DNA from 2 places in the Marinobacter sp. genome. Region 2 is predicted to be linked to the other one. Evidence: riboswitches for the same ligand, from Rfam matches in the RefSeq annotation. Region 2 holds a riboswitch; the other holds the start of a gene.

Region 1 (14,746 bases), 360 kb from region 2:
AGCTGAACGAAGCCTTCGCCTCCCAGGTGATTTACTGCCGTGACCGCCTGGGCATTCCCATGGAGAAGCTGAACGTAAACGGTGGCTCTATTTCCATCGGCCACCCATTTGGTGTTACCGGCGCCCGTCAGACAGGCCACGCCCTGATCGAAGGCAAGCGGCGTGGGGCGAAATACGTGGTGATCACCATGTGCATCGGCGGCGGCCAGGGTGCTGCCGGCCTGTTTGAGGTGGTGTGAAGCCGGCCTGAATGAAATCGGGGTCGGAAGAAAGCGTTCTTCTGACCCCTTGTTCACCAAAAGGGGATCAGCATGGACAGACAAGCCAAAGCAGTCGTCTGCCGGGAATGGGGGCAGCCCGTTCAGGTGGAAACCATCACGGTGGAAGGCCCCAAGCGGGATGAAATCACCATCAAGATCGCGGCCTGCGGCGTTTGCCACAGCGATCTGTCCGCCACCACGGGCAAGATTCCCTATCCGCCTCCCCTTGTATTGGGCCATGAAGCCGCCGGCGTGGTTGTCGAAGTCGGTGAGGGCGTCACTGCCTTCAAGGAAGGCGACCATGTGGTGAGCACGTTTATCTCCATGTGCGGCAAATGCAGCCAGTGTGTTCGTGGCCGCCCGGTGCTGTGCGAAAACGCCCGCAAGGCCATGTTCAACCTGCCTGATGGCACGGTCAGAACCAAGGGTGCGGACGGCGAGCCCCTGAACGTTTTCGGCGCCTGTGGCGTGATGGCCGAGTTCGCCACCATGCACGTGGACAATTGCGTCAAGGTGGATGAAACCGTGCCCATGCAGAACGCCGCCCTGGTGGGCTGTGCCGTGATGACTGGTGTGGGCGCCGTGTTCAACACGGCAAAGCTTGAACCCGGCTCACGCGCCGCCGTGTTTGGCATCGGTGGCGTTGGTCTCAATGCCATCCAGGGCTGTGTCACCGCTGGCGCCGAGATGATCGTGGCGGTGGACAGCAACCCCAAAAAGCTGGAGATGGCGAAAGAATTTGGCGCTACCCACACCGTGAATATCAATGAGGTGGAAGACGCAGCTAAAGCCGTAAAGAAACTGACCGGCGGCGTTGACTACGCCTTCGAATGCGTAGGGGCCGGGCCGGTGGTCGAACAGGCCTACAAGAGTCTCGGCCGTGGTGGTACCGCCGTCGTGGTGGGTGTGGCGGATCCGAAAGACAAGACCACGCTGACCACACTGACGTTGCCAGCGGATGAGCGCACCCTGAAAGGCAGCTGGCTGGGCTCGGCAAGGCCGCAGCACGATTTCCCCAGAATCCTGGGTCTTTACAAGGCTGGTAAACTCAAGCTGGACGAACTGGTTACCCGAACCTACCCCATTGAGGAAGCCGCACAGGCTTTCGACGATATGGTGGCAGGCAAGAACGCCCGTGGCGTTATCGTATTTGAATGAAGGGGGAAGCATGAACGAGCTGAACAGGAACTACATCAACGGCCAATGGGTTAGCTGGGCCGGTGACATGATCGACGTTCACGAAGCAGGCACCGGTGACGTGATTGCCCGGGTGCCCGCCGCCGGCGCGGACGAAATGGAGCAGGCCATTGCCGCAGCCGACGCAGCGTTTGAAAGCTGGTCGGAAAGCACCCTGGAAGAGCGAATCAAGGTGCTGGAACAGCTACACGCGGGCCTGAAAGAACGCGCTCCGGAAATTGCCGAAACCGTCTGCCGGGAAGTGGGCATGCCCATCAAACTTGCCACGCCGATCCAGGCCGGTATGCCGGCCGCGGTAACCAAGAGCTACCTGAAACTGCTGCCGGACTTCCCGTTTACCGAACAGTCCGGCAATTCCGAGGTGCAATATGCCCCAGTTGGTGTGGTTGGCTGCATTACCCCCTGGAACTACCCCCTGCATCAGGTGATCCTGAAAATCGTCCCGGCGATTGCAGCCGGTTGCACCGTGGTGCTCAAGCCCTCCGAGATCGCTCCCCAGACGGCGTTTATCCTTGCCGAGATCCTGGATGGCACAGACCTGCCCAAGGGCGTGTTCAACATGGTGTGTGGCTATGGCCACACCGTCGGTGACACCCTGATCAAGCACCCGGATGTGCGCATGGTGTCCTTCACCGGCTCCACCCGCACCGGCAACCTGATCGCCCACGCCGCAGCCGATGACTTCAAACGCTTCGCCCTGGAGATGGGTGGCAAGTCCGCCTCCGTCATCCTTCCGGATGCCGACCTGACGGCAGCCGTCAAAGGCACGATCAACAACTGCCTGCTGAACTCCGGTCAGACCTGCACCGCACTCACCCGCATGCTGGTTCCGGCCGACAAGCACGATGAAGCCTGCGAACTGGCCGCCGCTGCCGTGGCAAAAATGACCCCGGGCAATCCGCTGGAAGAAACCACACGGTTGGGCCCGCTGTCGTCTGCCCAGCAGCGTGACAAGGTGATCGACTACATCAAACTGGGTATCCAGGAAGGTGCCAAGCTCATCGCCGGTGGGCCGGAAGCGCCTGAGGGATGCGAGAAAGGTTACTTCGTCAAGGCGACTGTCTTCGGCAACGTGAAGCCGGACAGCCGCATCGCCCAGGAAGAGATTTTCGGTCCGGTACTGTGCGTGATTCCCTACAACGACGAAGCGGAAGCGGTGAAAATCGCCAACGGCACCCAGTACGGCCTTTCCGGCGCGGTCTGGTCCGGTGATGATGCCAAGGCCAAGAAGATTGCCAGCAAGCTGCGCACTGGTCAGGTATTCGTCAACGGTGGCGCGTTCAACCCCATGGCGCCGTTCGGCGGCTTTGGTCACTCTGGTATTGGCCGCGAATTCGGTAAGTGGGGACTGGAGGAGTTTCTGGAAATCCGGTCTTTGCAGCTGTAAATGCTGATAGGCTGGGCTGCCGATCGGTGGCCCTGAGAGCTAGATCGGCCACGGGGTGGAGGTGTCTTTTCTGCCGGGAAAAAATGTCTGAGCGAAGCGAGTTGTTTTTCCCAGAAGAAAAGACACCCCCGCCTCGGGGCCAGCCCCCAAAGCCTGTAAGCCCTAGGCCTTCCCCCCAAGCAAAATCCGCACGGCCGTACAGGCATCCTCCAGCTCCGCCTCCCTGGGTTCGCGTCCGGCGATGATGTCGCTGTAAAGGCAGGACTCTGCCAGTCTAATCATGAAGTAAGACAGGCTGAAGATGTTCATTGGTGGCTTGATATGCCCGGCCGCTACTTGGTCTTTCAGCATCCGCGTGTTGGTTTCGACCGTGCGAGTGTGCAGGATCGATTGGGACGAGGTGAGGATCTTCAGGGCGTATTCAGGGTCCTGGTTGATAAAACGGCGCAGCGGCTCGAAACGCAGGATGGTGGAGTTAGTGCGTCGGTATACGCCGACGATATAGTCCACACCGACGCCTGGTGTCTCCGCCATGGCCTGTCGCCAAAGGGGCTCGTACAGGGACCAGAGAATCTCGCCGACCAGCAGATCCTTGTTGCCGACCCAGCGAAACAGGGTCGCGCGGCCAATTCCGAGCTCATCAGCCAGCGGCGCCAGGTGAATGCGTTCACCTTTGAGCCACATGCGACGTGCCCGCTTGAACGCGTCGGCCGGTGTTGCCCTGGTTACGGTTTTGTCTGCCACTGAAACCTCATGCCCGAATTTGGATTCATTTTAACGGCTAAACCCGGAGCCGGCTATGCGCGCGGTTCTGACGGCTTGTGATGGTTTTGTGAACTTTTCCGCCTACACTCTGCTCTGAAAGCAACGAAAGCCAGCGGCGAAGGCAATGAGCCACGAGACCATGACGCGAACGGTACTGATTATCGAAGACAACCCCGGCATCGGTGAGCTGGTGCGCATGCAGGTGTCGGATCTGGGCATGAAGGCCGTTCTGGTGGATCGGGGCGATACCGGTCTGGAGCGGTTCCGTGAGGGTGGCATTGATCTGGTGATCCTGGATCTGATGCTGCCTGGCCTGGATGGTCTGGCGGTGTGCCGCGAGATACGTGCCTGCCCGGGCTATGTGCCCGTTTTGATGCTTACCGCAAAGAGCACGGAGCTGGACCGGGTTCTGGGCCTGGAGATGGGGGCGGATGACTACCTGACAAAACCGTTCAGCGTGGCGGAACTTGCGGCCCGCATCAAAGCCCTTTTTCGTCGGGTCGACGCCCTCTCTCAGGGTTCGTCTGCAAGCAAGGACGTTGAAGAGATTCAAGTGGACGGTCTGAAAATTGATCCGGTTCGCCGGCGGGTTTATGTGGACGATCGGGAAGTGGATCTGACCGCCCGTGAGTTTGACCTGCTCTGGCACTTTGCGTCCCATCGGGGCCGGGTATTCAGCCGGGCACAGTTACTTGATGCTGTCTGGGGCTACAACCATGAGGGTTATGAGCACACCGTGAACACCCACATCAACCGCCTGCGTAACAAGATTGAAGCCGACCCCGCTGAGCCCCGATACGTCCAGACAGTCTGGGGTGTTGGCTATCGGTTCATGGATTGATCATGGCCCTGTCTTTATTCCGAACTCTCTATGCCCGGCTGGCCATTGGTCTGTTCCTGTTGCTGCTCGTGGTGGGAGGGCTCTTCACTTTTCTGAGTCTGTCTTCGGTGCGGGAATACTCGGCCGCGGTTAACCAGCAACTGAACCGGGATCTTGCCCGCAATCTGGTGTCGGACCGAAACCTGGTAACCGATGGCGAACTCAACCGCGACGCTTTGAAGCAGCTTTTCGAGCTGTACATGACGATCAATCCCAGCATCGAGATCTATCTTCTGGATACCGACGGCAACATCCTTTCCTACTCGGCGGACCCGAACAAGATCAAGCGCAACCGGGTGTCCCTGGAGCCCATTCGGACCCTGCTTGAAACCCCCGAAGCCTATCCGCTGCCCGGCGATGACCCGCGCAGCCACGACCGGCGAAAAGTCTTCTCGGTAACGCCGGTGCCATCGGCAGAGGATCCAACGGGTTACCTTTACGTGGTTCTGCGCGGCGAGGAATACGATCTGGCCGAGAGCATGGTGCACAGTAACCGCCTCCTGCAGATGGGCGCCGGAGCGCTCGCCGTGAGCCTGTTTGTCGGTTTGCTGGCCGGCCTGGTGTTTTTCCGGCTGTTGACGCGTCGGCTGTCGCGGCTGACCGAGCGGGTGGAATCCTTCGAGCGCGGCATGACGCCGGAGAGCACGGCGGAGGTGGCCGGCAAGGGTGATGACATTGATTACCTGGCCGCCCGGTTCGATCAGATGGCACAGCGGATTGTCGCCCAGCTGGATCTTCTGAAACACAAGGATGCCCAGCGCCGGCAACTGGTTGCCCAGGTCTCCCATGACCTGAGAACGCCACTGGCATCCATCCAGGGTTACATTGAAGCCTTGCGCCTGAAACAGGACACGCTTGGTCCCGAGGAGCGGGCACGCTTCCTGGATGTGGCCCTGGCCGAAAGTCACCGGCTTGGCCGCCTGGTGGAAGAACTGTTTGAGCTTGCGGCACTGGATGCCCGTGAGAAGCAGCCCAAGACGGAACCGTTTGTGGTTGCCGAACTCCTGCATGATGTGGTGCAGAAACACCATCCGGAGGCGGAGCGTGCAGGCGTTGCCCTGTCGATTGTCTCCGTGGCGCCGGTCCAGGTGCTGGCGGACATCGCCATGACCGAGCGGGTATTGGATAACCTGATCAGCAATGCCATCAGCCATTCGCCACAGGACACGGAGATCACACTGAGTGTTTCCGAACGGGACGGCGGTGCGGAGATTACCGTGGCTGACGCTGGCCCTGGCATCGATGAGGCGGACCTGGAACACGTCTTTGAACCCTTTTACCAGGGCGCAGGCGCTTCGAGGACAGGCCATGCCGGGCTTGGGCTAGCCATTGCCCAGAGAATGGTGTCACTGCAGCAGGGGAAGCTCTCGGTCCGCAATGCCGATGGCGCCGTTTTCAGCGTCTGGCTGCCCCTGGCCGGTGACAGTTCCGCGCCGGGCGGCGAAAAATCCACAGCGTTATGAATTCGTAACACCTGGTGAACGTTTTCGTGAATCCACGACCCTACGCTGTAGGAATGGAATCACGTGAAGGAGAAGTCTGATGAAACGCAAGATTTTGGGTTTGTTTTCTGCAGTGGCACTTGTCTCTGCAGCTGGTCTGTTCACCACCTACGCGGTTGCCGAAAAGTCGGAGTCGCAAATGAGCAAATACGCACCGGACCAACCGGGTCTGGCCGTGGCAACCTTTGCTGGCGGTTGTTTCTGGTGTGTCGAGGCCGGGTACGAGAAGCGGGTGCCGGGCGTGGTGGAAGTCGTCTCGGGCTATTCTGGTGGGAAAGAGGCAAGCCCCTCCTACAAGCAGGTTGCCTCGGGGCAGACTGGCCATACCGAAGCGGTACAGGTCTATTACGACCCCAACGAAATGACATACGAGGGCTTGTTGCAGGCGCTCTGGCGGATGATGGACCCGACCGATAATCAGGGGCAGTTTGTGGACCGTGGCCAGCAGTATCGACCGGCTATTTTCTACCATAACCCTGAGCAGAAGCGCCTGGCCGAAGCGGCCGTTGCAGAGTTGGAGGCTTCCGGCGTTTACGAGAAACCTGTGGTGATCGAAATCGTGCCATTCAAGAAATTCTACCCGGCCGAGGAATATCACCAGGATTATTACGACAAGAACCCGGTGCGCTACAACTTCTACACCTTCAACTCTGGCCGCTATCAGTTTATCGAGAAGGTGTATGGCGAAGATTACGAGCTTGATTACACCCGGTTTCAGGAGAATGCCACGGTGGATGCCAGTGACGACCTGGTGGGCGATGAAAGCACCAAAACAGAACCCGGTCAGATGGGCAGTGGCTTCGACCCGGAAAGCTTTGAAAAGCCCGCTCAGGATGTGCTCAAGCAGCGCCTGACCGATATGCAGTACGAGGTCACCCAGGAAGACGGCACCGAGCCGGCGTTCAATAACAAGTACTGGGACAACAAGAAGCCGGGGCTTTACGTGGATATTGTCTCGGGCGAGCCGCTGTTCTCATCCCGCGACAAGTACAAATCCGGTACCGGCTGGCCGAGCTTTACCCGGCCGATCACACCAGACGCGGTGGTGGAACGTGAGGACAACTCGTTCTTCATGACCCGCACGGAAATCCGTAGTACCCACGCGGATTCCCACCTGGGCCATGTCTTTAACGATGGCCCTGCGCCAACCGGGTTGCGCTACTGCATGAACTCCGCGGCGATGGACTTTATCCCCCTGGAGGACATGGAACAGGCCGGCTATGGCAAGTGGATTGACGACGTCAAACCGGAAACCGACATGGCAAGCCAGTAACTGCAGTACCTGCGCACGTCGGATTAACAAGTAGGTCGGATTAGCGAAGCGTAATCCGACGATCACACTACAACCACAGATCCGCCACCCGGGTTTCCCGGCTGAAATGATGTAACACCTGCGCCTGCAACAACTCCGCCGTGGCAATGGCATCAATCAGGGCGTTGTGGGCTGCGTAATGGGGCAACCCATAACGCAGCCGGCTGTCGGCCAACCGGATTGATACGGGCTTCTTGCCCATCAGCCGTTGCCACCGGGAAGGGTTGCGATCCGGATGCAGGTGAGCTTCGATGGCCATGGTATCAAGAACCGGAAAACGTATGCCCTCCCCGAGTCGCCAGCGCAGGGCCACATCCAGAAACGAGCGCTCAATGTTCCGGTAATGAACCACCGGGATGCGGCCGTTCAGATAGCTGAACAACTCCCCCAGAATCTCTTCCAGATCCGGTGCCTCGTCGATGTCGCTGTGGGTGATGCCGTGGATGGTTACTGACGTCTGGTGCAAGGGCAGTTTCGGGCGAACGACCCAGTGTTTTGCCTGGGACAGCTGAATACCGTCCAGAGTAAAGGGCACCAGACCGATGCTGACAATGGAGTGCTGGCTGGCATCGAGCCCGGTGGTCTCGAAATCGATGGCCAGCATCCGGACCTCTGAAATGGGCGTGTCGGGTGAGGGACAGCCGCTCTCATAAAACGCTTTCAGAATCGGTGATTTGCTCTGTTGGGCCAGGGCCTGGTATTGCTCTGGCCAAGGCAGGCTGTGAACGGACGGCTCGCCAGAAGAGGCATCAGACATTACGGGCCACCTGGGCGTTGTAACGGAATCTCAGGAATTTCTGGGCATTGTTGACCACCTGGAACGCATCCTTGAGATGGCTGCGCTCGAAGGGTGAAAGGTCTTCCGGCCGAACATTGTTGTCTGGCTCCCGCCCGGCTTCTATCGCCAGGGCCTGATGCCGGATCCGGACAATGGAAATGAACTCGAGGGCGTCCCTCAGGTTGCCAAGATCGTCTTCCATCAGGAGCTTGGTGTTGCCAATGGCCTTGAGGCGTTCAAAGGAGTTCTGTGCGCGGGATTTGCAGGCCAAGGCGTGGATCCGGATCAGATCAGACAGGGGCGCCGTTCCCCGGCGTTTCAGGTTGAATGTCTTCTGCTGCTTGCCATCTTCTTCCAGCACGAAGGTCCGGAAGAAGCCAATTGGCGGCGTTCGGTTCAGGGCGTTGCGGGCCATCATGGCAAGGAACCGCTGGCTGTTGCTGGCTTTTTCGGCCACCAGGGCCTTCAGTTGCTCGGCGAATTCGGTCTCGCCGTAGATGCCATCCAGGTCAAAGAAAATGTTGCTGTTAAGCAGGGCTTCGGCTTTTGGATTCTCGATCCAGTCGGTGAAATAGCCCTTCCAGACGCTCAGAGGCTGCCGCCATTTCTGGTTTGTGGCCATGATGTCGCCGGTGCAATAGGAGTAGCCACACTCGGCCAGTCCATCGCTGACGAACTTGGCCAGCGCCCGGAAGTACTCGTCGTGGGCTTCCGGCACAAAGCTGTCGTCCAGGATCATGGCGTTGTCCTGGTCGGTGACCACCAGCTGCTCGTCCCGGGCCATGGAGCCAAGGGCCATGAAACAGTAAGGCACCGGCGGCGGTCCAAATTTCTCTTCGCCCAGTTCCAGCAGGCGCTGGGTAAAGCTGCGCCCGATGCCGGCCATGGCGCTGCCGATCATGTGGGAGTTGGCATCCTCGTTCACCATACGCACGAAGCTGTCGCGCACATCCAGGCTGATTTTCTTGAGGCCTTTTACATCCTGCTGGTGATAGATATTGCTGACCAGGTACAGGCTGCTCTGGCTCTCGTATTTCACGATGTCAGACAGCGCAATCACGCCACGAACCTCGTCTCCGTCCATCACCGGAAGATGGTGCACGTTGTTGTGCAACATGGTGAGCATGGCTTCAAATATGAACATGTTCGAGCGGATGGTGATCAGGTCTTCAGACATGATCTCGCTGATGGGGGTTTCCGAGGCCAGTGCTTCGCTGAGGGCCCGGGTACGCAGGTCGCGGTCGGTGATGATGCCCTGGAGTCGAGGTTTTTCACCTTCCTCATCCATCAATAGCAGCGCGGACACACCGTTCTCAGTCATGATCCGGGCGGCTTCCTGCAGCCGGACAGTGCAGGGTGCCATAACCGGTTCCCGGGATATCAGCCGCGTGACCTTGGACGTCATCAGCTCGTTGGATTTTTCCCGGCGGGAAACCGCAGAGCGCAGGCGGCTGCGGTCTTCAATCTCGACGAAATCGGCGAAGTTGTCGTCGTTTTCCCAGAGGTATTGGAAGGTGTCGTAGGGGATCTTGTATAGCAGGGTGTCTTCCAGGGCTTTGGCGGGGAAACGCACTTTCCTGTTCATCAGAAGACCAAACTGGCCAAAGACCTCACCTTCACTGATCCGGTTATAGAGTTCTCCGGTTCGCCGATAGATTTCAACGGCGCCACTGCGCACGTAAAACAGCCAGCTGCTCGGGTCACCCAGTTCCAGGATCTGGCTCCCGGCCTTGAAGTAGACAACCTCTATGTCGCCAACCACCCTGTCGAGCAGCTCCTCGGTCATCTCGTCAAACGGCGGGTATTGAGCCATGTGATTGCGGATGTCGACCAGCTCGGCCTGCATAAAACTCCCTGTTCTGGCGAAGAAAAAGTGTTTGTCAGTCATGGAATATAGCAGTGGCAGAGGCCTGCGACCATGTCGACCTTTGATGGATTTCATTGACCGCTTACCCCGGTGTTGCTAGCCTTGCCACACTTTTTTCAGGTGCCCGTCGCAAAGCGCGACGGGTGAAACGGGAAATCGGTGAGCCTGGCATAGCCAGTGCGAGTCCGATGCTGCCCCCGCAACGGTAAGCAGGACAACGGCAATCTGTGCGCCACTGTGTCGCCAAGACATGGGAAGGTGATTGCCCGGGAACCCAGGGTTCCGCCTGCCAGCCCGGAGACCGGCCTGGAAAAACACCCGATGTTGCGGTGGGCAACCTGGGTGGGTGATATGCCGGTTCCGCTTTCCTGACACCAGTCTACCGCCTGCCCCCATTCCCTGTTCCGCAACAAAACCCAGATTCCCGTGCGGGTGCGCGCGGAGTGCGGAGCAAGCTTCATGTTCAGAATTCAATGCCCTGTTGTATTGGCCGGCGTTTCCCTGGCCGCCCTGCCTATGGCCGTCTCGGCCCAGTCTGCCCCGGAATCCGATGCCCTGGATCCAATCGTGGTTACCGCGACACTGGGGCCAAAGACCGTTGGTGAGAGTTTGTCTTCGGTTACGGTCATCGAGAAGGGGGATATTGATCGGCAACAGCCCGCGGAATTCCGCGATTTGCTGCGCGCCCAGCCGGGGATCAATGTGGTGTCGGACGGCAGCTACGGCAAGACCACCAGCGTATTCCTGCGGGGCGCGGGGAGCTCAGGTACAGTGCTGCTTCTTGATGGTATCCGATTGCGCTCTGCCTCTGCGGGCATCCCGCCCTGGCAGTTTTTGCCTCCGGAATTGATGGAACGGGTTGAACTGGTGCGGGGCGCGAAGAGCTCGCTCTACGGTGCCGATGCGGTGGGTGGTGTCATCCAGGCGTTCACCCTGGAACCTGAAGCCGGGCGCCAGGGTTGGGGCGAACTAAAAGGGGGCTCCCATAAAACCCGTGAGGTTACCGCTGGATTGGCTGGCCGGGAAGGCCGTTCCTCGTTCTTGGCCAGTGGCGTCTATTCGGACACCGATGGCACCAATCTGAGAGATGGCGGTGAAGACAAGGGCTTTCGGAACACCGGCGGCCTGGCCAAGCTGAGCCACAGTTTTGACCAGGGTGGCGGCGCAGGGCTGACCGTGTTCCAGTCCGAAGGTAACACCGAGTTTGAAGGCGGTGATACCGATTTCCTGATCCGTGCCATGGGCTTACATCTGGAAGCGGTTGCAAGTGACTACTGGCGCACACGGATCCAGTTCTCGGAAGCCCGCGACGAACAGGATACCTTCGGAGCCAATCCCAGTACTTTCGACACACTGTCTCGCTCAGCGCGCTGGGAAAACACCCTGACGGCCGGTGTTCATGAGCTGGTTCTGGGCACGGAAGTCATGATTGATGAAGTGGATGGCACCAGCAATTTCACAGAAGACAGCCGGACCAACAGCGCGGTTTTTGGCCAGGGTCGTCTGAACTTTGATGCCACCGATCTGATGCTCAGTCTGCGTCTTGATGACAACGAGGCATACGGCAAAGAGGAGACTGGCGGTGTGGCCTTTGGTCACCAGCTGGACCGCGCCCATCGTTTTCGCCTCAGCTATGCAACGTCGTTCCGGGCACCAACCTTTAATGATCTTTACCTGACGGTGCCGTTCTACACCGGTAATCCCGACCTCAATGCGGAAGAGGGGCAGATGGTCGAAGCCGGTTTCTCCGGGCGTTACGATCGCTGGTTCTGGGACATTGCGATTTACCAGAACGATGTGAAAGACCTGATTACCTATGTCTCTGACCCGGTGACGTTTGAGGGCACCATGGAAAACGTCGAAACGGCCAGAATCCGTGGCGTTGAGGTTTCTTCCGGTATCGAGACTGCTAACTGGAATCTGGCGGCAGCGGTAACCTACGCGGATACCGAGAACCGCGATACCGGCGCCCGTTTACCGCGTCGCGCGGAAAAGAATGTGCGTTTGGATATTGATCGCCTGTTTTCTCAGTGGTCTGTGGGAGCCAGCTTTATCGCCGAGAGTGATCGCTATAACGATGCAGCCAATACCAGCCTGCTGCCAGGCTATGGCACTGTGGACTTGAGGGCAGCCTGGAACTTCCAGCCTGGCTGGTCGGCCTCGTTCAAGGTCGATAACGTATTGGACCGTCGCTATGCCACCAGCATCGGCTATGACAGCGCAACCTTCGCGCCTTTCGACTATCTGGCCGCCGGCCGAACCTTCATGGCCTCGGTGCGCTATGATTTCCAGCAGTAAATTCACCGATCTGAGAGGCTTCCACCCTCTATGAGGCACCCCGGGCTCGCTGCATTGTGTGTGCTGTCTCTGCTTGCGCCCTTGTTGGCACAGGCGGTGGGGCCCTGTGTAAGCGACGCGCTGAACCAGCGTGTATGCCTGGCGGAACCCGCGCAACGCGTTGTCTCCCTGTCACCGGGCGCCACCGAGCTGTTGTTCTCTGCTGGCGCCGGTGCCAGGGTGGTGGCGGTGAGTGCCTGGAGTGACTATCCCGCAGAAGCTGCGGATTTGCCGCAGGTGGGCGACAGCAATCGCCTGGACCTGGAAGCCATTGTTTCGCTGGCACCGGACCTGGTGGTGGCCTGGGTGGATGGCAATTCCCGCAGCCAGTTGGAAAGGCTTTCGGACCTTGGTATTTCCGTATTCTGGCTAGCCCCGCGAACGTTTGACGACATTGCTGCGGCGGTATCGGATCTGGCGTTGCTGACGGGTTCGCCCGACCTCGGTAATGAACGGGCCGAGGCGTTTCGCGCAGAAATGGCCACGCTGCAAGCGCAGTATGCCGATGCCAGACCGGTTAAGGTGTTCTACCAGATATGGGACCAGCCACTGATGACCGTGAACCGGGACGAGCTGATCAGCAAGGCCATAACCCTGTGCGGCGGCGTTAATGTGTTCGGTGAGCTGCCAAGGCTGGTGCCCCGGATCAGTCGGGAGGCGGTTCTCGAAGCCAACCCCGAAGCCATTATCACCGCCGGGTCGGCGGGTGACACGGCATGGCTGGAAGCCTGGCGTGAGTTTCCGGGCCTGGCAGCGGTAGCCGCCGGCAACCTCTTCCTCGAACCGCCCGATCTGCTGGCGCGCCCGACGCTTCGTATGGCAGACGGCGCCAGACACCTGTGCCAGACCCTGGAGCAGGCCCGTGCCAACCTCTAACCCGTACAAACCACTCCTTATCCTGTTGCTGGCGGGATTTCTGGCGGCCCTGCTCTCCGTCAGTATCGGTAGCACGGCCATCAGCTTTGAAGACACTCTGCGTGTTATTACCGGCAGTGGCACAGAGTTACAGCAAACGCTGATTCTGGAATTGCGTCTGCCTCGAACCCTGAGCGCGTTTGCAACCGGCGGTTTGCTGGCAGTGGCCGGGGCTTTGATGCAGGTACTGTTGCGAAACCCCCTGGCCGATCCCTACGTGTTGGGGCTCTCCGGTGGCGCGGCAGTGGGTGCGTTATTGGCCATGCTGGCCGGTGCTGCCGGTTTTCTGGTATCCGGCTCCGCGTTTGCCGGTGCCATGCTGGCCACCCTGCTGGTATTTGGCCTGGCCCACGGCAGTGGCAGCTGGACGCCCTCTCGGCTGTTGCTTACCGGTGTGGTGGTCGCCGCCGGCTGGGGAGCGATCATTACCCTGATCCTCTCGATGACTCCGGCCAGCCGATTGCCGGGCATGCTGTACTGGCTGATGGGCGATCTTTCCCATGCAGCCACGCCGTGGCCGGGGTTGATCATTCTGGTTCTCATATGCCTGATGGTGTTTCCGCTGGGCCGAGCCCTGAACGTGTTGGCCCGGGGTTCCCTACAGGCGGCGGCCCTGGGCGTTTCGGTGCGACCACTGGAATGGTCGATCTACCTGATGGCCAGCCTGCTGACCGCAACCGCCGTCACCATGGCCGGTTCGGTTGGCTTCGTTGGCCTGGTGGTGCCGCACATGTTGCGGCTGGTGCTAGGTAACGACCAGCGCCTGATTCTGCCGGCCTGCGCACTGGCCGGCGGCACGCTGCTGGTGCTTGCAGACACCCTGGCGAGGGTGATCATCGCACCGGAACAGTTGCCGGTTGGTGTGATCACCGCGCTGATCGGCGTGCCGACCTTCCTGTACCTGCTGTATCGGAGCCGATGATGACACGCCTGACCACCGAAGCGCTGATCATCGACATTCCGGGCCGCAGCTCAGGCGTTCCTCTGAATCTGGCCATCGAACCGGGACAGGTCTGGGGCGTGCTGGGCCCCAACGGCGTGGGCAAAACCACCTTGCTCCATACCCTCGCAGGATTGCGGGAGCCCCGAAGCGGACAACTGCTGCTCGATGGTACGCCGTTGGGCAACATCCGCCGCAAGAGCGTCTCGCAACAGATGGGCCTGGTATTCCAGGACCGGCAGGATGGATTCCCGGCAACTGTATTGGAAACCGCCCTGATCGGTCGCCACCCCTGGCTGTCACCCTGGCAGATGGAGAGTGGTGAGGATCTGGCGATTGCAGAACGAGCCCTTGAAGCCCTGGACGTGATCCACCTGAAAGATCGCCTGGTGAACACCCTATCCGGCGGCGAACGCCAGCGGGTAGCCATTGCCACCCTGATGACCCAAAGCCCGGAAATCTGGCTCTTGGACGAACCCACCAATCACCTGGATTTACAGCACCAGACCGCCGTTATGAAGCTGCTGCGCCAGCAGGCAGCGTGCGACCGGGCAGTCTTTATGTGCCTCCACGACCTGAATCTGGCCGCCCGATGGTGCGACCAGA
Region 2 (14,746 bases):
TTGCCACTGGGCTCGGCCATGTACAGGTTGAGGCTCTGGGCCTGGTCGAGCCATTTCTGGCGGCGGGCAGCGGCTTCCACCAACCACCTCGCATCGATCTCGAAGGCAGTGGCGTAGCGGGCTTTCAGTACCGCCGGGATGCGGTCGATCTGTTGCACGGAACCGTCGAAGTATTTGAGGTCGTTCACCATCACGTTGTCCCATAGGCCTTCTGCCTTGAGATCCCTTACCAGCGAGGGATTGACCACGGTGAACTCGCCGGAGAGGTTCGATTTCACGAACAGGTTCTGGTATGCCGGTTCGATGGACTGGGACACGCCCACGATGTTGGAGATGGTGGCCGTGGGCGCGATGGCCATCACGTTGCTGTTGCGCATGCCGTTTTTTGCGATCAGTTCGCGTACGGGAGACCAGTCCAGTCGGGCGTTGGTGTTCACAGACAGGTCCCCTTCCCTGCGGTTTTCCTTCAACAGTTGGATGGAGTCGATCGGCAAGGTGCCCTGCTGCCAGAGTGAGCCCTCATAGCTCTCATAGGCGCCTCGCTCACCCGCCAGCGAAGCCGAGGCGCGGATGGCGAAGTAGCTGAGTTGCTCCATGGCAACGTCGGCAAACTCAACCGCTTCCGGGCTGGAATACGGCAGGCCCAATTGATAGAGCGCGTCCTGGAAACCCATGAGGCCGAGACCTACCGGGCGATGCTTCAGGTTGGAATTGCGGGCCTGGGGCACGGCGTAGTAGTTGATGTCGATAACGTTATCGAGCATGCGCACGGCGGTGTTCACCGTTTTTTCCAGGCGCTGCACGTCCAGCTCGCCGTTGGCAATGTGGGCCGCCAGGTTCACGGAACCGAGGTTGCATACAGCGATCTCGTCGGCACTGGTGTTCAGGGTGATTTCCGTGCACAGGTTGGAGCTGTGCACAACGCCCCGGTGCTGCTGGGGAGAACGCAGGTTGCACGGGTCCTTGAAGGTGATCCAGGGGTGGCCGGTTTCGAACAGCACGGTGAGCATCTTGCGCCAGAGCTGCTTGGCCGGGATTTTCTTGAACAGCTTGATTTTGCCCTGCTCTGCGAGGGCTTCGTAATGCTCGTAGCGTTCACGGAAGGCGTTGCCGTACAGGTCGTGCAGATCCGGCGCATCGCTGGGGGAGAACAGGGTCCAGTCCCGGTCTTCGCGCATGCGTTCGATCAGCAGGTCGGGCACCCAATTGGCGGTGTTCATGTCGTGGGTGCGTCGGCGTTCGTCACCGGTGTTCTTGCGCAGTTCCAGGAATTCCTCAATATCCAGGTGCCAGCTTTCCAGGTAGGCACACACCGCGCCCTTACGCTTGCCGCCTTGGTTCACGGCCACGGCGGTGTCGTTCACCACTTTCAGGAACGGCACCACGCCCTGGCTCTGGCCGTTGGTGCCCTTGATGTGGGAGCCGAGTGCCCGTACCGGGGTCCAGTCGTTGCCCAGGCCGCCAGCCCATTTCGACAGCATGGCGTTATCGCGGATGGCGCCGTAGATGTCTTCCAGATCGTCGCCAACGGTGGTCAGGTAACAGGAGGACAACTGGGAATGCCGGGTACCGCTGTTAAACAACGTAGGTGTGGAGGCCATGTAGTCAAACGACGACAGCAGATTGTAGAACTCGATGGCGCGGGCATTCGGGTCGTCTTCGCGCAGGGCCAGGCCCATGGCGACGCGCATGAAGAATACCTGGGGCAGCTCAAGGCGGGCCTTGTTCCAGTGCAGGAAGTACCGGTCGTAAAGGGTTTGCAGGCCCAGGAAGCCGAATTGCAGGTCACGCTCTGGCTTCAGCGCAGCCCCAAGACGCTCAAGATCGAAAGCGGCAAGGGCCTCGTCCAGCAGTTCATAACGAATACCTGCCTCGATAAAGGCACTCAAGGCCTGTGGATAAATCTCCGCCAAGGGCAGACTGATGGGCAGGCCAAGGGCAGCGGCATTCTCCAGGCGAAGCTGCTCCAGGAGCAGGCGTGCAGTGACCGCGCTGTAGTCCGGCTCCCGCTCAATCCGGCTGCGGGCCGTCATGATCAAGGCCGACAGCACGTCTTCCTCGGCGATGCCGTCGTAAAGGTTGGTCAGGGCATCGTCCACCAGGGAATCACCGTCGATGCCCTCCAGCCCTGTGGCGGCCTGCTCCACCTGCAGTTTCATCAGGCCCAGATCCAGCGGAGCAATCTCGCCACTGGTCTTTTTCACCGTCAGATGGGGGTGCGCCTCAACCGGGGCATGGCGGGCGCGCTCGCGGGCATGCTCTTCCCGATACAAAACGTAAGCGCGGGCCACCTTCTGTTCTTCGGCCCGCATCAGGGCCAGTTCCACCTGATCCTGGATGTCTTCGATATGCACCTTGCCGCCGGCCTTCAGGCGACGGCCAATCGCCTGGATAACCTGGTCGGTCACCCGGTGTACCGCGTCATTGATACGGGCGGAGCCGGCGGAGGTGTCGCCCTCAACAGCGAGGAACGCTTTGGTTACGGCGATGCTGATCTTCGAGGGGTCGAAGCCCACGAGAGTGCCGTTGCGTTTGATGACCTGAAGGGATTCGGTATCGGTGTGCGAGGTTGGCCGGGGTTCGGCCAGGGCTGAGGCGGACATGCTGTGTTCTCCTGAATACGCGTTGAAATCCTTTCACCATCGCGTAGGCAGAGAATCGGAGTGCCACCGTAGGTCGGATTAGCGCATGCGTAATCCGACAAAAGCGGCCTGGCGCAGACAGGGGTGTCGGATTACGCTTCGCTAATCCGACCTACACGTCTGGCCTGAATCCGGTCTGCTCACCTTAAAACGCGAAGGTGCAGTTGTCTCCCTGGCAGGTCTTCGGACTCAGGGGCGTGAATCGATAGATTCGGCCTCGTGTGGCGACTTCCCGGCTTTCACCAGTGTCTTGATGCCACGCTCGTTCCCCAATACCGCTGCGCGTCAGTTCCGGATTCTCACCGGATTCCCGATACCAGAATGACTGAGATGATCACACGTTGACCGAGTTGGTTACGCACTGATCACTACATCTGGTATTTGACCAAGGATAGAAACACTATATACACGATATTCGGAAGGGACAACCTGAAGCAATAAAAAAGGCCCCGGAGAGGGGGCCAAACACGTGACAGTTTCAAGTCAGCCAATCAGTGGCTGATCATCCAGGGCCGCATGGAGGGAAACATCTTCTTCCCGTCAGCGGTGTAGAACAGCATGGACTTTCCAGGTTTCGGGGAACCACAGCCGCAGGCGCGACTGTGCTCCTTATCATTCGCCCTTCGGTCTGCGGTGGAAAACACCGGCTCATGCCGGGATCGCTCGTTCCGGTCCTCAGCCGCCCTTTTGGCCGGGTCCATGGCGGCAATGTGGGATGGCAATACGATCACCCGCGGCGACATGGCCTTGCAGGTGGGGCATTGCGCCGGCTTGGCCGCATCCTCCATGGTGGCCAGTGTGTGAAAGAGGCCATGTTCACGGCACTTGTAGTCATACACGGGCATGGCGATTACTCCTTATCTTTCGACAGCGGTACGTCCATGCCCCCGCTGACTTTCTTCTGCGGACCATCGGCGGACGGGTTAATGTCGAAGTCGAAGATGCCCGTCGGCAACCAGAGCGTGGCGCAGGCGTTCGGGATATCCACCACGCCGCTAATGTGGCCTTCCACCGGCGCACAACCCAGAATCGCGTAGGCCTGAGCCTTGGTGTAACCGAACTTGGTCATGTATTCGATGGCGTTCAGACACGCCTGACGATAGGCCACATGAACGTCCAGGTAATGCTGGCCGCCGTCCTCGTCTACGGAGATGCCTTCGAAGATCACATAGTCGTCGTAACGGGGCTTGATCGGGCTGGGCTTGAACACCGGATTCTTGATGCCGTACTTCTTCACGCCGTCCTTGATCAGGTTTACCCGCAGGTGAATCCAGCCGGCCATTTCGATGGCGCCACAGAACGTGATTTCGCCGTCGCCCTGGCTGAAGTGAAGGTCGCCTACAGAGAGGCCGGCCCCGTCCACGTACACCGGGAAATACACCTTGGAGCCACGGGAAAGATCCTTGATGTCACAGTTGCCACCGTGTTCCCGTGGCGGCACGGTACGGGCGGCTTCGGCGCCGGCAGCTTTGGCCGCGTCGCCGGTCATCTGGCCCATGTGGGCGGTCTCACCGTTGGGCAGTGTTGCCAGTTCCGGCAAACGCTCCGGATCGGTCGCGACCAGTCCAGCCTCACGCTTGTTCCAGGTGTCCAGCAATTCTTTGGAGGGCAGGCAGCCGATCAGGCCCGGGTGAATCAGGCCGGCAAATTCCACGTTGGGAATATGGCGGGATTTGGTGAACATGCCATTGAAGTCCCAGATGGATTTCTGGGCCTCCGGGAAGTGTTCGGTCAGGAAGCCACCGCCGTTCTGCTTGGAGAAGAACCCGTTAAAGCCCCACTGGCTCTCTTCGAAGGTGCCGATGTCGAGGATGTCGACTTCCAGCAGGTCGCCCGGCTCAGCGCCCTCGACCCCGATCGGTCCCGACAGGAAGTGAACCTGGCTGAGATCAACATCGCGCACGTCGTCGGCGCTGTCGTCGTTCTTGATCTGGCCGCCGGTCCAGTCATAGCACTCAACGATGAAATCGTCGCCCGGCTTGACGGTAGCCACCAGCGGAATATCCGGGTGCCAGCGGTTGTGGATTTTGTCGTTCTCATAGGCCGACTTGTTCAGATCGATCTTGATAATGGTTTCAGCCATAACGGGCGCTCCTTGGTGTTGGCTTGCACGATTAGGTAACGGCTTTACTATCCGAAATCCCGTCCCTGTGAGGTATTCGCGAAATGCCCCCGGTGCCTACGTCATTCGACGTATTGGTGCACCGTGACCTTCCTGCCCTGCAGGCTAGCTTCAAACCGGCGACAGTCCGGATACGCCAGCAACGCCCGGGCAACGGCGGGTTCCAGCCGCTGGCGAAAAGCCCGCAGCAGTTCCCGGGCCCCATAGCGAGCGTCGTAGCCACGGCACAGTTCCTCTCGCAGCTCAGGCGACAGCGACAGCTCGGCGTGCTTTCTGGACAACCGGCGATTGAGGCCCGCCAGCTCAATGTCCAGCAGGGCGTCCAGCCAGTTGTCGGTAAGTCGGTTGAAGGTGAGGATCTGATCAATCCGGTTGAGGAATTCCGGGTCAAAGTGCCGGCGCAGAGCGGTATCGCGAATGGCCTCGCCGTTGCCGGGTGATAAACCGAGCCAGCGACGCCAGCCCCGCTGGTAGCTCTGCTCATACGTCTCCGCCTCCAGCGCACCGGCGTTGCTGGTCATGAAGATCAGGGTGTTGCGGAAGTCGATCTCCCGGTTGCCGGAGGGAAACACCAGCCGACCGGTGTCCAGCACGTTCAGCAGCGTGCGCACCACTTCCTTGCTGGCTTTCTCGATTTCATCAAACAACACAATGCCGGGTTTGCTGAACGAGCCCTGTACCTTGTCCAGATCGAACAGGCTGTGGCCTTCCTTACTGCCCACGTAGCCCGGCGGTGCACCGGTCAGGGCTGCGGCGTAATGCTCCTGGGCCAGGGTGTTCATGTCGATACGGCACAGGCCATCGCGATTACCGTGGATGACTTCGGCAATCAGGCGAACGGTTTCCGTTTTTCCTACGCCGGTTGGTCCCAGGAAAAGATGCACCGCCAACGGCCGGTTTTCCTCGCCGATGTCAGCTTTTATCCGCACCAGCACGGATTCCATGGCGGCCAGGGCCTCATCCTGGCCGACGATATTTTCCCGCAGTCTGGCCATCACGGCCTCGGGCTCGAAGCGGAACCGGGAAGCACGAACCGGGCCTGAGGCGGCCCGGTTCTTTTCAATGGTTTCCCGATTGGCTTCCAGCCGTTCGTTGATAAACGGCATGAACGCCTCCCGGGCTTAGGCCCCTGCGGATTTTTCCTTGCCGTCGAACGGGAGCTCGCCCACCGGGCACTCAGCGGTACCTACCGTCTTCCGGGTCATGGCCTCCACGTTTTCCTGCGCCTTCTGGGCGTCCATCACCCAGGTACGGTAGAACTCGAACGGACAGTCGGCCACGCCCTTGTCGCCGTCCCCGGAGGCATGCACACCGGTGTAGCCCCGGTGCAACAGCTTGAACAGGTGATTCTGGGACTGGTCGTTCGCACGGGCATCACGGATCTGGCTCACGGACAGCTGGGCATACTGAATGCCCATGTCTTCCTCACCGCATTCCCCGAGGGTACGGCCATCGAAGCCAATGATCGCGGAGTGGCCGAAGTAGGAATACACGCCGTCAAATCCGGCGGCGTTGGCCACAGCAACGTAACAGTTGTTGGCCCAGGCCATGCTCTTGGCCATCATCACCTGCTGTTCCTTGGCCGGGTACATGTAGCCCTGACAGCGAACAATCAACTCCGCCCCCTTCATGGCGCAATCGCGCCAGATCTCGGGATAGTTGCCGTCGTCGCAGATGATCAGGCTGATCTTCATGCCCTTTGGACCCTCGGTGACGTAGGTAGTGTCTCCCGGATACCATCCCTCGATCGGACACCAGGGGATACACTTGCGGTATTTCTGGACGACCTCACCCTCGTTGTTGATCAGAACCAGGGTGTTGTACGGCGCCTTGTTGGGGTGATCCTCGTGTCGCTCTCCCGTGAGCGAAAACACGCCCCAGGTGTTCGCCTCACGACAGGCGGCGGAGAAGATGGCCGTTTCGTCACCGGGCACGGTGGCCGCGGTTTCCATCATTTCCTCGTTGTCGTACATGATGCCCATGGTGCTGTATTCCGGGAACACCACCAGGTCCATGCCCGGCAGGCCGACTTTCATACCCTTGATCATGTCAGCAATGTTGCGGGCGTTGTCCAACACCTCGGCTTTGGTATGCAGCCGCGGCATCTTGTAGTTCACCACCGCCACGCCGACGGTATCGTTGCTGCTGGAAATATCACCGTGTCTCATCGTTCTGCTCCTCGTTAAACCGCCAGATAGCTCGCAATCTTGTCCTGATCCGCTTCTTCCCGGCTCTCTTCGTGCACAATCGCGCCTTTTTCAATCACCAGGATCCGGTCTGCCGCATCCATCACGAAGCTCAGAACCTGCTCCGACACCACAATCGACAGGCCCCGCTCATCCCGGATGCGCCGAAGGGTCTGCGCGATTTCCTTGATAATGTTGGGCTGGATACCTTCGGTGGGTTCGTCAAGCAGCAGCACCTTGGGCCGGGTGGCCAGTGCCCGGGCAATAGCCAACTGTTGTTGCTGGCCGCCGGAGAGGTTGCCACCACGCCGGTTCTGCATTTCCTTCAGTACCGGGAACATCTCGTAGAGGTCCTCGGGTACCTTCTTCTCACCCACGGCGGCCAGGCCGGTCTCGATATTCTCCCGTACCGTCAGTGTCGGAAAGATCATCCGCCCCTGCGGCACGAAACCGATTCCGGCGCGCACACGCTGGAAGCTCTTCAGGCCGGAAAGGTCGTTCCCATCCAGGCTGACTTCACCGCCTCGCGTGGGGGTCATGCCCACCAGGGATTTCATCAGCGTGGTCTTGCCCATGCCGTTTCGCCCCACCACGGCGACAATTTCGTTCTTTGCCACGTCGAGGTTGAGGTCATCGATGATGGTGCTTTGGCCGTAGGCCACCGAATGATGTTTGATGCTCAGCATGATCAGTGCCCCAGGTAGACTTCGATGACTTTCGGGTCCGATTTCACGTGCTCGATGGACCCTTCGGAAAGGACTTTGCCCTGATGCATGACCGTGACCCGGTCAGCGATATCACCAACAAACTGCATGTCGTGCTCGATCACCAGCACCGTATGGTCCCTGGTAATCACCCTCAGCAGCTCGGCGGTTTTCTTGCGCTCGGTGACGGACATCCCGGCCACCGGCTCATCCAGCATCAGCAGGTCCGGTTTCTGGATCAGCAGCATGCCGATCTCCAGCCACTGCTTCTGGCCATGGCTCAACGAAGCAGCCGGCTCATTCAGGGCCTCGGTCAGGAAGATGGTTTCAGCCACCTCCTCCACAGCCTTGATCACCTCGGCGTCGCGCTTGAACCCCAGGGCGCCCATCACGCTGTGTCCCTTTGGGTAGGACACTTCAAGGTTTTCAAAGACGGTCAGGTCCTCGAACACCGACGGGGTCTGGAACTTCCGGCCCACACCCGAGTGAACAATCTGGTGCTCCTTGAGCTTGGTAAGCTCCTTACCGTCAAACTTGATGGAGCCAGACGTGGCCTTGGTCTTGCCGCAGATCAGGTCCAGAACCGTGGTTTTACCGGCACCGTTGGGGCCGATGATGACCCGGATTTCCTTGGGATCCAGGTAGAAGGACAGGTCATCCACGGCCTTGAAGCCATCGAATGACACGGTCAGGCCTTCGACCGCCAGCAGGAAATCCCCACTTTTGCTTTTGGCTGCACTCATCACGATTTCTCCGGGCTGTAGGAATCGATCATCGGATCGTAATCAGGAGTCTTCTCAGCGGTCGGCTTTGGCTCTGCGACTTTTTCCGCGGGCTTGGCCTCCAGCTGTGCACCTTTGTTGCGCTTGAAGATCTTGTCTTCCAGGGGCATGACGTAGGTCTGATACAGGCCCGCCAGACCGTTCGGGAAGGCCAGTACGACACCGATAAACAACGCACCCATGGCAAACGGCCAGAGTTCCGGGAAGGATTCCGAGAAGCCACTCTTGGCGGCATTCACCAGCAAGGCACCATAGACCGCGCCGAGGATGGACAACCGCCCACCCAGGGCACAGAAAATGACCATCTCGATGGAGGCGACGATGCCGATGAACGACGGCGACATGAAACCGACAATCAGGGTGAACATGGCACCACCGACGCCGGCAAAAGCCGCTGCCAGGCAGAACACGAAGATCTTGAAGGCGGCAACGTCATAGCCGGAAAAACGCACCCGGTTTTCCTGGGCGTTCATGGCCACCAGGATGCGGCCCAGCTTCCGGTTCTGGACAAGGCGCGCCACAAACAGGCAGAGGAACAGCATGCCAACACAGACAAAGTAGAGGATGGTCCGGGCTTCATCAGTTCGGATGTCCCAACCGTTCAGCGTCTGCAGATCGGTAATGCCGTTCACACCGCCGGTATAGCCCTGCTGTCCGATAATCAGAATCGTCAGGATTGCGGCGATGGCCTGGGTGATGATGGCGAAGTACACGCCCCCCACCCGCCGGGTAAACATGGCGAAGCCGATAACGAACGCCAGCAGAACCGGCACACCGATCACCGCAAGCAGGGTGAAGGAGAAGCTGTGGAACGGTTCCCAGAACCAGGGCAGCTCGGTGAGCTGGTTCCAGTCCATGAAATCCGGGATGCCGGGGGTGGACTGGATGGCGGTGGCCTCCGGAGTGGAGGCCTCCAGCTTGAGGAACATGGCCATGCAATAGCCACCAAGACCAAAGAACACACCCTGGCCCAGGCTGAGAATGCCGGCCTTGCCCCAGCACATAACCAGGCCAATGGCGACAAAGGCGTAGGTCAGGTACTTGCCCACCATGTTCAGGCGGAATGGGTCCAGCGCCAGTGGCAAAAGCACCACCAGCAACACGGCCAGTGCGAAGTAATACAGTCCCTCGCGGGTGGCAAACCATTTCAATGGGGATGAACTCTTCATGACAATCTCCTAGCGACGGACCTTGAGGGCCATGAGTCCTTCTGGACGCAGCATCAGGATGCCGACGACGACCAGCAGGGTGAGCACCTTGGCCATGGAACCACTGAGGAAGAACTCCATTGTGGACTGGGCCTGGGATATACCGAAGGCGGACACAATGGTGCCGATCAGGCTCTGGGCACCGCCAAACACCACCACCAGGAAGGTGTCTACGATATAAGCCTGGCCAGAGGACGGACCGGTGGAACCGATCATGGTGAAGGCAGCACCAGCGACGCCAGCGATGCCACACCCGAGGGAAAAGGTGGCTCGGTCGATACCGGCACTGTTGATACCAACGGCTTCAGCCATGGGTCGATTCTGAACCACCGCCCGCACTTTCTTGCCATAGCCGGATCGGTACATCAGGAAATACACGCCCACGGCAATGGACAGCGCGATGATCATCACGAACAAACCGTTGATGGGCAGCTCCACCAGGTCAGTCACCTGGATCGCCCCCATCATCCACTCGGGCAGGTCCACACCCACTTCCCGGGCGCCAAAGATGGATCGGTAAGCCTGCTGCATGATCAGGCTCAGACCCCAGGTGGCCAGAAGGGTATCCAGTGGTCGGTGATAGAGTCGCCGTATCATGAGCCATTCAACGAATGCCCCCAGGGCAGCACAAATCAGGAAAGCCAGAACCATGGCGACGAAGAAGTAGCCGCCGAACAGGCTCGGCAGATAGGACTGGAAAAAACCGGATGTCAGGTAGGTGGTGTAGGCGCCGAGGATCATGAACTCCCCGTGTGCCATATTGATCACCCCCATCTGACCAAAGATGATGGCCAGGCCCAATGCCATCAGTACGAACACTGAAAACAGGGAGAGCCCGGCAAACCCCTGCATGGCAAATATCGACATCAATTCACTGCTGGTGTAGCCATCAAACATGACCCTTACTCCCCTTTAGACCAACTTACCCTTCAAACCCTTAATCTCGTGTTCAGAGGCAACGGATGCTGGCGCCCGGGGGCGCCAGGAGTCCGGGCTTATTGGTAGCCTTCCGGGAACGGGTCCGGTTCCATCAGTTCTTCGGTCTCGTAGACAACCTTGTACTGGCCGTCAGGTTGAGCCTGGCCGATGCGGGTCTTGGACCACAGGTGATGGTTTTCGTGGATGCGCACGTAACCCTCTGGCGCTTTCGTGAACTCGATGCCTGCGAACTCTTCACGGATCTTGTCGATGTCGAATGAGCCGGCTTTTTCAACCGCAGCTTTCCACAGCCATGGGCCGAGATACGCCGCCTGGGTCACGTCACCGATGACCATGTCATCGCCGTAGGCTTCCTTAAAGGCCGCAACAAATTCCTTGTTGTTGGGGTTATCGAGGCTCTGGAAATACTTCATGGAGGCGTAGATGCCGTCCACGTTCTCACCGCCGATACCGCGGATTTCGTCTTCGGTCACGGAGATGGTCAGCAGAAGGGGCTTCTCATCGGTGAAATCGATACCGGCCGCTTTCATCTGCTTGTAGAAGGCCACGTTGGAGCCACCGACAACCGAGGCAAAGATCACGTCCGGCTTGCGCAGCTTGATCTTGTTGATAACGGAGTTGAACTGGGTGTGGCCCAGCGGATAATACTCTTCGCCAGAGACCTTGAGGCCCAGCTTGTCCTCGATGTGCTTGCGGGCGATCTTGTTCGAAGTACGGGGCCAGATGTAGTCCGATCCGAGCAGATAGAAGCTTTTGGCACCCTTGGTTTCTGCGGCCCAGTCGATACTGGCAAGAATCTGTTGCGTCGCTTCCTGGCCGGTGTAGACCACGTTGGGCGACTGCTCAAGACCCTCGTAGAAGGTGGGGTAATAGAGCATGCCGTTGTATTGCTCGATGACCGGGAGAACGGCCTTGCGGGAAGCCGAGGTCCAGGCGCCGAAGATCGCAGCAACGTTGTCCTGGCGCAGTAGCTTCCGGGATTTTTCAGCGAAGGTCGGCCAGTCACTGGCGCCGTCTTCCTGAACGAATTCAATCTGGCGGCCCAGGACACCACCGGAGGCGTTGATCTGGTCAATGGCCAGCTTTTCCGCCTGAACCGAGCCAATCTCACTGATCGCCATTGTGCCGGTGATGGAGTGCAGAATGCCGACCGTAACAGTGTCATCCGTCACCGCCAGACCGGTCGTGTTGACCTCTGCTGTGGCCGGCACTGCCGCCTGTGCCGACGTCGCAAGCATGACGGAAGCCGCCAGCGTCATCAGGCTCTTTTTCAGCCCCAGTCCCTTACCGAACGACCGCCCGTTGGCGGCTTGATCTGTCGTATCCATGGTGATTCCTCGCAGTTTTTGAAGTCCGGATCCGCGCTTCCCTTCGAAAGCACAGTGCCCACGAGAATCATTCTGCTCGGCACCCGTACAGGTGCCCATTCGGCAATCGCCCCAGCGCGCTACGTCATTTGACGCATTCCTGTAACCAACAGGACAGGCTAAAAACGCAGGCATGCAGAAGAAGAACATCCCTGCACCGGTCTATGGCACGGATATTGTTCCGGCTTTCTCATCCTGTGCATTTCAGCTTGAAGCTGCACTAACGCGGGGCACTCAAACACCAAAGGCAAGGCAGTCATGGCGGCAAGACAGAATATTTTTCGGGTTCGGCGCAGCTACAACCAGTGGGTAGCCAACCAGACCCTGGAAGACTATGCGCTTCGCTTTACCGCCAAGAGTGCCCGGCGCTGGTCCGCGGCCCGGGTAAGCAACACAGCCCTGGGCGCCATCTCCTTTCTGGCACTGGAAGCCATCGGCGGCTCCATTACCCTCCACTACGGATTCGACAATGCGGTCGCCGCGATACTGGCCGTCAGTCTGGTGATTTTCCTCACCGCCATCCCGATCAGTTACTACGCGGCCCGTTACGGCGTCGACATTGACCTGCTGACTCGCGGTGCCGGCTTTGGCTATATAGGCTCCACCATCACCTCGCTGATCTACGCCTCGTTCACGTTTATCTTTTTCGCCATCGAGGCCGCCATCATGGCCATGGCGCTGGAAATGCTGTTCGGGATTCCACTGGTCCTGGGCTACCTGATTTGCTCCGTGGTGATCATTCCCTTTGTAATCCACGGGATCACCACGATCAGCCGGTTCCAGGTCTGGACCCAGCCAGCCTTCATCTTTCTCCAACTGGTGCCCTTTGTTTTCATTGTTTACGCGGATGCCTCTTCAGTCAGCGACTGGACACAGTTCGAGGGACTTAACCCGGTTGATTCCGGTGGCTTCAGCATCGTTATGTTCGGGGCTGCGGCGGCTGTGGTTTTCTCATTGATTGCCCAGATCGGCGAGCAGGTGGATTTCCTGCGCTTCATTCCAGAACCCCGCAATGCCCGGGAAAAACGACGGTGGTGGGCCGCCGTTATGGCAGGCGGACCTGGCTGGATTGTGATCGGCATGTTGAAAATCCTGGCGGGCTCCTTTCTTGCGGTTCTTGCCCTGAAACAGGGCGTTACCGCCTCGGAGGCGGCTGATCCCACCCAGATGTATCTGATCGCCTTCAATTACATTACCCATTCGCCCGAGATCTCCCTGGCGATGGCGGGCATATTCGTCATTCTTTGCCAGCTCAAAATCAACGTTACCAATGCCTATGCCGGCTCCATCGCCTGGTCCAACTTCTTCTCGCGACTCACCCACAGCCACCCCGGACGAGTTGTCTGGCTGTTCTTCAACGTCGCCATTGCCCTTCTGGTGATGGAACTGGGTGTTTACCGGGCGCTTGAGGAAACCCTGGGTTTCTACGGCATCGTCGCCATTGCCTGGGTTGGTTCGCTGGTGGCGGATCTGGTGATCAACAAACCACTGGGGCTCAGTCCCGCACACATTGAGTTCAAACGTGCCCACCTGTACGACATCAACCCGGTCGGGGTTGGTGCCATGCTGACGGCCTCTGTAGTAGGCATCATCTGCCACACCGGCATACTGGGCGTCTATCCGGAGGCTCTTTCCCATTTTATCGCCATGGGAGTCGCGCTGATCATGGCGCCTCTGATCGCCTGGAAAACCGGTGGCCGTTTCTACACAGCACGGCCATTTGTCCCCATCGCTACTGACCATCAGCTCGTGCAATGCACGATTTGTGAACATCACTTCGAACCGGAAGATCTCACCCATTGTCCCGCGTATGACGGCACCATCTGTTCACTGTGCTGTTCACTCGATGCCCGTTGCGCAGACGCCTGCAAACCGGGGGCCGGATATCAGGAACAGCTTAATCATTTTCTCGGGAGCCTGATGCCAAAACCGGTGTTGGCCGTTCTGCGCTCAAGGCTCGGGCATTTTCTGAGCCTGCTGGTGCTCATCAACGGCCTTTCCGGCCTGCTGCTGTCCCTGATCTATTTCAAGACGCCGGTCGCTTCACCCGCTGAAGGCATTCTTTTGTCGGTGACCCTGTGGAAAGTGTTCTTCATTCTGGTGATCGTAACCGGCGTGATCTGCTGGCTGTTCGTGCTCGCCCACGAAAGCCGGGTGGTGGCCGAGGAAGAGTCCCGACGCCAGAATCGCCTCCTGATGGAAGAGATCGTCGCCCACGAACGGACCGACCAGGCTCTTCAGCAGGCAAAGGAACAGGCGGAGGCCGCCAACGGGGCAAAAAGTCGTTACTTGACGGGGATCAGTCACGAACTCCGTTCCCCACTCAATGCCATCCTCGGTTATGCCCAGTTGATGGAAAACGACGAGACCATCCCTTCCCACCGCAAGGAAGCCCTCGGCGTGATACGCCGAAGCGGTGAGTACCTCGCCGATCTGATTGAGGGGCTGCTGGATATTTCCAAAATTGAAGCCGGCCGGCTGGACCTGCACCGCGATCAGGTCAGGATTGGGCTGCTGATGGAGCAACTGGTGACCATGTTCCGCCTGCAGGCGGAAGATAAAGGCCTGGCCTTCGATTACCACTGCCCCAACCCGCTTCCGGAAATGGTCACCACCGATGAGAAGCGGCTGCGCCAGATTCTGATCAACCTTCTCTCCAACGCCATTAAATACACGGATCGGGGCGGCGTCTCCCTGACCCTGCGTTATCGCAGTCAGGTCGCCGAGTTCACCGTACGCGATACCGGGGAAGGCATAGCCCCTGAGAATGTGGAACGCATCTTCCGACCCTTCGAA

What was found. A riboswitch is a leader RNA that binds a small molecule or an ion and turns the genes downstream of it on or off. The one in region 2 is predicted to bind cobalamin.
Positions count from the first base shown of each region.
Region 1: another riboswitch for cobalamin. It lies ahead of ACO06L_RS15300 (TonB-dependent receptor plug domain-containing protein); the one in region 2 lies ahead of ACO06L_RS13695 (ribonucleoside-diphosphate reductase subunit alpha).

Region 1 covers NZ_OZ245935.1:3,353,957-3,368,702, forward strand. The annotation lists gene ACO06L_RS15255 (acetyl-CoA C-acyltransferase) at 1-239, shown strand, start outside; gene ACO06L_RS15260 (zinc-binding dehydrogenase) at 312-1,418, shown strand; gene ACO06L_RS15265 (aldehyde dehydrogenase family protein) at 1,429-2,844, shown strand; gene ACO06L_RS15270 (QsdR family transcriptional regulator) at 3,007-3,588, opposite strand; gene ACO06L_RS15275 (response regulator transcription factor) at 3,749-4,450, shown strand; gene ACO06L_RS15280 (sensor histidine kinase) at 4,453-5,952, shown strand; gene msrB (peptide-methionine (R)-S-oxide reductase MsrB) at 6,032-7,264, shown strand; gene ACO06L_RS15290 (3'-5' exonuclease) at 7,332-8,060, opposite strand; gene ACO06L_RS15295 (putative nucleotidyltransferase substrate binding domain-containing protein) at 8,053-9,927, opposite strand; cobalamin riboswitch at 10,050-10,272, shown strand; gene ACO06L_RS15300 (TonB-dependent receptor plug domain-containing protein) at 10,408-12,246, shown strand; gene ACO06L_RS15305 (cobalamin-binding protein) at 12,277-13,161, shown strand; gene ACO06L_RS15310 (FecCD family ABC transporter permease) at 13,148-14,122, shown strand; gene ACO06L_RS15315 (ABC transporter ATP-binding protein) at 14,122-14,746, shown strand, end outside.
Region 2 covers NZ_OZ245935.1:2,991,151-3,005,896, forward strand. The annotation lists gene ACO06L_RS13695 (ribonucleoside-diphosphate reductase subunit alpha) at 1-2,603, opposite strand, end outside; cobalamin riboswitch at 2,800-2,978, opposite strand; gene ACO06L_RS13700 (FmdB family zinc ribbon protein) at 3,134-3,487, opposite strand; gene fmdA (formamidase) at 3,493-4,725, opposite strand; gene ACO06L_RS13710 (AAA family ATPase) at 4,827-5,870, opposite strand; gene ACO06L_RS13715 (aliphatic amidase) at 5,886-6,932, opposite strand; gene urtE (urea ABC transporter ATP-binding subunit UrtE) at 6,947-7,636, opposite strand; gene urtD (urea ABC transporter ATP-binding protein UrtD) at 7,639-8,397, opposite strand; gene urtC (urea ABC transporter permease subunit UrtC) at 8,397-9,605, opposite strand; gene urtB (urea ABC transporter permease subunit UrtB) at 9,615-10,541, opposite strand; gene urtA (urea ABC transporter substrate-binding protein) at 10,640-11,911, opposite strand; gene ACO06L_RS13745 (ATP-binding protein) at 12,209-14,746, shown strand, end outside.